2 regions of the Pseudobacillus sp. 179-B 2D1 NHS genome follow, and region 1 is predicted to be linked to the other one. Evidence: riboswitches for the same ligand, from Rfam matches in the RefSeq annotation. Region 1 holds a riboswitch; the other holds the start of a gene.
What was found. A riboswitch is a leader RNA that binds a small molecule or an ion and turns the genes downstream of it on or off. The one in region 1 is predicted to bind thiamine pyrophosphate.
Positions count from the first base shown of each region.

Region 2: linked by a shared signal. The riboswitch ahead of thiW (energy coupling factor transporter S component ThiW) and the one ahead of thiC (phosphomethylpyrimidine synthase ThiC) in region 1 are both predicted to bind thiamine pyrophosphate.

Region 1 covers NZ_JBIQDP010000027.1:39,993-43,131, reverse strand. The annotation lists gene ACH0BF_RS20830 (serine protease) at 14-181, opposite strand; gene thiC (phosphomethylpyrimidine synthase ThiC) at 200-1,984, opposite strand; TPP riboswitch at 2,132-2,246, opposite strand; gene ACH0BF_RS20820 (polysaccharide deacetylase family protein) at 2,329-3,139, opposite strand, start outside.
Region 2 covers NZ_JBIQDP010000002.1:94,930-98,068, reverse strand. The annotation lists gene ACH0BF_RS02825 (ABC transporter substrate-binding protein) at 3-965, shown strand; TPP riboswitch at 1,037-1,145, shown strand; gene thiW (energy coupling factor transporter S component ThiW) at 1,208-1,705, shown strand; gene ACH0BF_RS02815 (YuzC family spore coat inner layer protein) at 1,702-2,109, opposite strand; TPP riboswitch at 2,420-2,524, shown strand; gene ACH0BF_RS02810 (acetylornithine deacetylase) at 2,652-3,139, shown strand, end outside.

The DNA of each region.
Region 1 (3,139 bases):
GCGGCCGTTCAATTTAATAATATAAAACATTCACTTTTTTACATTTGGCACAAGTTTCATAATACTGATTACCTCTATAATGATGGTCACAATTTTGCTGAATGAGCCTTAAACGATTTTGTAGAAGGACCAGCTTTGCTTTTAATTGATCAATTTCCCGTTCAATTTTATGGACAGTCATCTGCATTTCTCCTCCCGCTCACTGGTATATACTGCTGCCGGCTTGCTTGAACTCCTTCGCCTTTTGCTCCATCCCCTTTTCAAATGCTTCATCTGTATTTATTTCATTTTCCTTAGCATAATTGCGAATATCTTGAGAAATCCTCATGCTGCAAAACTTCGGGCCGCACATTGAACAGAAATGAGCAGTTTTTGCGCCCTCCGCCGGCAAGGTTTCATCGTGATATTCCAGCGCACGTTCCGGATCTAAGGACAGGTTAAACTGATCTCTCCAGCGAAATTCAAATCGTGCTTTTGACAGCGCGTTATCCCTCTTATGAGCTCCGGGGTGCCCTTTCGCCAAATCGGCAGCATGAGCAGCAATTTTGTAAGTCACTACCCCAGTGCGTACATCATCCCGATTGGGCAACCCTAAATGCTCTTTCGGTGTGACATAGCAAAGCATCGCTGTGCCGTACCAGCCGATCATCGCGGCTCCAATTGCAGAGGTAATATGGTCATAGCCTGGGGCAATGTCCGTTGTTAGCGGACCCAGTGTGTAGAAAGGGGCTTCCTGGCAAACTTCAAGCTGCTTATCCATATTCTCTTTAATAAGGTGCATAGGCACATGGCCGGGTCCTTCTATCATTACTTGCACATCGTGTTCCCATGCAATTTTAGTCAACTCCCCGAGTGTTTCCAACTCAGCAAATTGTGCCTCATCATTGGCATCAGCAATGGAGCCGGGACGCAGTCCATCTCCTAGAGAGAAAGAAATATCATAGGCTTTCATAATTTCACAGATTTCTTCAAAGTGAGTATATAAAAAATTTTCCTGATGATGATAGAGACACCATTGAGCCATGATTGAACCACCGCGTGAGACAATCCCAGTCATGCGCTTAGCTGTTAATGGCACATAGCGGAGAAGCACTCCAGCATGAATAGTAAAGTAATCTACCCCTTGTTCCGCCTGTTCAATCAATGTATCACGATACACTTCCCAAGTAAGAGCTTCTGCTACACCGTTCACTTTCTCAAGCGCCTGATAAATAGGGACAGTCCCCACTGGAACGGGTGAGTTACGGATAATCCATTCACGGGTCGTATGAATATTCTTTCCTGTCGACAAATCCATAATAGTATCCGCTCCCCAGCGTGTTGCCCATGTCATTTTTTCTACTTCCTCTTCGATTGACGAGGAAACAGCTGAATTACCGATGTTTGCATTAATCTTTACATGAAAATTGCGCCCAATAATCATCGGTTCAATTTCCGGATGATTGACATTAGCTGGAATAATTGCTCTTCCTCTCGCTACTTCCTCGCGGACAAACTCAGGTGACATGTTTTCTCTGATTGCAATGAATTCCATTTCGGGTGTAATGATTCCCTTTTTTGCATAATGAAGCTGCGTAATGTTCTTTCCCTTTTTTGCACGCAGTGGCTGGCGCTTTAACCTAGGGAATAGATGATGATTGGTTCGGGGATCGTTTTTCTCTTTATAGCCATTGTCTTCAGGTTTTATCTCTCTTCCTTCATACGCCTCTACATCATTGCGTTCATTAATCCACGGACTGCGAATAGTCGGCAATCCTTTTGTAATATCAAGCGTGTAATGAGGGTCTGTATAAGGACCGCTCGTATCATATACACGCACGGGCGGATTTTCTTCCTCACCAAACGTACCAGTTGTTGGAGTGAGGTTGATTTCACGCATGGGAACTTTTAAATCAGGACGAGAACCTTCAATATAAACTTTCTTACTACCCGAAAAACTGGACATAATGGAAATGTTTTTTTCACTTAATGAGGATGTGGACATAAAAAAATCTCTCCTTTTCAACGGATTAATCGTTTAAGGACGAGATGCAGGGCATAGCATGTGGAAAAGCTCACTCATGTACATAAAAAAGCCGGTGTCCAATCAATGGATGGACCCGGCTAATATGTATGCAGAAGTAATCATAATAAATAACTGTTTTAACTTCCCCACGCTGGTATGAACCAGATCAGGTCCCAAGAGTCAAGAAACTTCATCGCGTTCCTTTCTCAGCCCAGCTCATTGGACTCCCCTAGTTATAACTATTTAATTTGACTCCATTATACATAGAGCTGCTATAAAAGTAAATATGTTTATTCAGAAAATTCCACCGTTTTATCAACTAATTACAGTCTTCCGTCCTTCCAGAAATTCTGGGTTACATGGGCAGAGGGATTGTAAGCTTTCAGTTCATATCCTTCCTTCTTTAAATAAACTAGAATTTGCGGAAGCACTTCTGCAGTGATCTTCTTCTCATGCAGTAAAATGACAACATTCTGATCGCCCTTCTTCTTTTGCAATTTAATTCCCGCTTGAATATTTTGCAAAATACGCGCTTTCGAAGATGTGTTATATTTCCAGTCCTCACTGTCTATATCCCAATCCCACAACCGATAGCCTTTTTTAACTAAAGCATCACGGAATGGCTGTTTTAGATAAGGGGAACTTCCAAATGGAGCCCTAACCAAAACAGAGGACTGGCCAGTCACTTTCTTTAATGTCTGATTTGTTTTTTCCATTTCGTTTATAAAGTTTTGTGGCGACTTATAAAGCGGGTTCACTTTATGGGTTACGCTGTGAAGGGCAAGGTAATGCCCTTCTGCTGCAGCTTTTTTCGCCGCAGCCCCATACCTTGAAATATTGGGTTCAATATAGAAAAATGTTGCTTTCACTTGCTGAGAAGCAAGGGTTTTTAAAATGCTGGCTGATTGAGCACTTGGACCATCATCAAATGTTACATAAGCGACTGGCTTTTTAGCTGGCGGCGGACTTTTCAATCGATCAAAAAACGGTTGATTAGCCACTAAAAACTCTTCGTTGGACAACTTTGATCCATCCTTCGTATAGAGGCGTACTGTTTTATGCTCACTCAAGTAATCTGCCTGGAAACCAAATTGCTCTGCAATCCAGCGAATTCCAATATAAAACTTGCCATTT
Region 2 (3,139 bases), on a different contig from region 1:
AAATGATTAAAAAAAATATATGGATTTTAACTGGAGTTATTTGCATAGCTGCACTATGGGTCTTTGCGAGCTTCAATCATGAGAGTTCGAGTTCGGCCAGCAAAACGGCGGAGAAGATAACAGATGAATGGGGAACGGCAGCTGCACCAAAGAGAGCGGTAGCATTGAATCAGCATGCAACTGAAATCATGCTTGCGCTTGGGCTTGAAGACTCTATGGTAGGCACAGCTTATCTGGATGATCGCATTCTTCCCGAATTGGAGGAGGCGTATAGAAAAGTGCCAGTATTGGCGGCACAGTACCCGTCCAAAGAAGTGTTTTTTGCTGCTGAACCTGATTTTGCTTATGCCGGGTGGAAAAGTGCCTTCACAGAAAAGACTCTCGGCACCCCGGAAGAGCTGGAGGCCGCAGGTATTCCTGTTTATGTTCAGCAGTCTTCTAGCAAAACATCCCCGACATTGGAAGATGTATATACCGACATTAAAAATATCGGAAAGATTTTTCACATCGAAAAGCGAGCGGAAAATCTTGTTAGTTCAATGAAAAAAGAAATAGACGAAACAGTTCAGCAAATTGGGACTGTTAGTCTGCCATTAAAAGTATTTGTCTATGACAGCGGAGAAGACAAACCGCTTACTGCTGCCAATACCTATTTAACAAAATTGATTGAAAAGGCGGGGGCAAAAAACATTTTCCAGGATGTGAATAAGGGGTGGACGAGTGTGAGCTGGGAAGCGGTAATCGAGCGCAATCCAGATGTTATTGTCATTATGGATTACGGGGATCAAACGGCAGAGCAAAAGAAAAAATTTCTGCTCTCAAAAAAAGAATTGGCTGATGTAGAGGCTATTGAAAATAACCGAATTATAACTATGCCTTTGTCGGCTGGTGCGGAAGGCATACGTGCACCATTAGCACTGAAGACATTAGCAGAAGGCCTTTATCCGGAAAAGTTTTCAAAATAAAAAGAGAATCTTACTGACGCCTCTTTCCATTTTCATCATTTCCATCTATAATAAAAGAGAAGTTAATATTAAGAAGCTACTAGAGGTGCCTGTTAGAGGCTGAGAGAAAAGCACATGGCTTTTCAACTCTTTGAACCTGATCTGGTTGATACCAGCGTAGGAAAGTAGATTATTTATCACTATTTTACTTACTGCAGCCGTATCCAGATGAGGATGCGGCTTTTTCGTATGGGGGAATGCGAATGAATCGAGTACAAAAAATGGCTTATATGGCTTTATTTACTGCGATTGCCACCTTCGGCTCTTCGCTAGTCTGGTTTCCCGCCGGTGTGGCGAAGGCTTACCCTGTCCAGCATGCGGTAAATGTCATTGCCGGTGTGCTGCTTGGCCCGGGGCCGGCGGTAATGATCGCCTTTGTTACTGGTTTATTAAGAAATTTAATGGGAACCGGTTCACTTCTAGCATTTCCGGGAGGCATGATTGGTGCATTTCTCGCCGGCTATATTTATCAAAAAACAAGCCGAACATGGGCCGCTTCTATCGGAGAAGTGACTGGGTCAGGAATCATTGCTCCTTTATTTGCCGTTCCCTATGCAAAGATATTGATGGGAACAGCGGCTGGTGCTTTTTTCTTCTTGCCAGCTTTTCTCGTCAGCAGCTTGTCAGGATCAATTATCGGTCTCTTGCTCGTAAGGCGACTAGTTAAATTGAACGCATGGAAATATCGGTTAGAGCCTTAACGCCACCGAAGGGCAATAGCCAACTTGCAGCATTCTAAGTTTGCTGCAGTGGTTCTGAGCTCAATTCGGAAGGAATCAGGGTTAAATGAAATATTTGTTTTTCTTGATATACCAGCTGATCGCACCAGCCGTTCCACTTCTTGCCGATTGGCAGCCTGGGCAGCAGTCATTAATCGAAGAGCAAAGTCGCTGCTATCTGTTAATTTATTTAACAGCAAATTTGTTTCATTCAGCAGCTGCTTGATTGATTGAGCGGATTGTTTAAATAAAGCAGGATTCACTTCAGGATAAGGCCTTAAGGACGGAGGATGACATGAGGCCACTGGTTGAAGGGCTCGATGGTGAGGATAAGTGCCTGCAAACGGGGCCATGTAAAGATTTTGAAACGGATAAGAATAATACAACCCGGTGTCACTCCTTCCTAAAAAGTAAGACTTCTCAGCCATTAACAAATGCTTGCTTTCTTCGTTATCTGTTTTACTGTAGAACTCATGACCCGATGGCCACTTCGTTCCGTATGAGGTGACGGTCCTTGCAAGATGATTTTTTCCAATTAGCCTGATGTGTACAGAGGAGTCTTTATCTTTAGCCTCTTCTATTAATATACGGCTATTGGGAAAAATAAATGATCAATACTATCTATTTAAATAGCATAAATTTTATTGAAAATTACTGGTGATTACGATCAAGCTAACAGCAGAATCTAATTGAATAGTTGGTCCTTGGGGGTGCTTGCAAAAGCTGAGAGAGGTAAATGGCCTCAACCCTTATTACCTGAACTGGATAATGCCAGCGGAGGGAAGAGGTCGTATCCTGATATTGAACTGCAGTCTTTCTAATCCTGCAGCAAGATAAAAAATTATACAGCCGCTTCCCTTGATGAGGAGCGGTTTTTTTACGTGTAGGTAATAATATTAGTCTACATGTCAATAGAGAGGGGATGGCTATGGAAAAAAAGCTAGATATACTCCTGGAACAAGTGGAGCGCCGTCAGGAAGAGATCGTTCATTTATTGAAGAAGCTGATCTCTTTCGAAACGCCTGCTCCTCCGGCACGAAATACTGCAGAAGCCCAGTCGTTTATAGCTGATTTTTTAAAAGGCTTAGATTTTTCGGTAGATAGATGGGACGTGCACCCAAATGACCCGAATGTTGTTGGAAGATGGCCAGGGACAGATGCTGAGAAGTACCAAAGTTTAATTATTAATGGACATATAGACGTGGCAGAAATACATGAAGATGAGGGGTGGAAAGCCGATCCATTTCAGGCTGTTGTCAAGGAGGGATCAGTGATTGGACGCGGGGCCGCTGACATGAAAGGAGGGCTTGCTGGTGCTTTATTCGCTTTACAGCTGCTCCATGATGCAGGAATGACGCTTCCGGGGGACGTGCTTTTTCAATCGGTTATCGGTGAAGAGGTAGGTGAAGCTGGTAC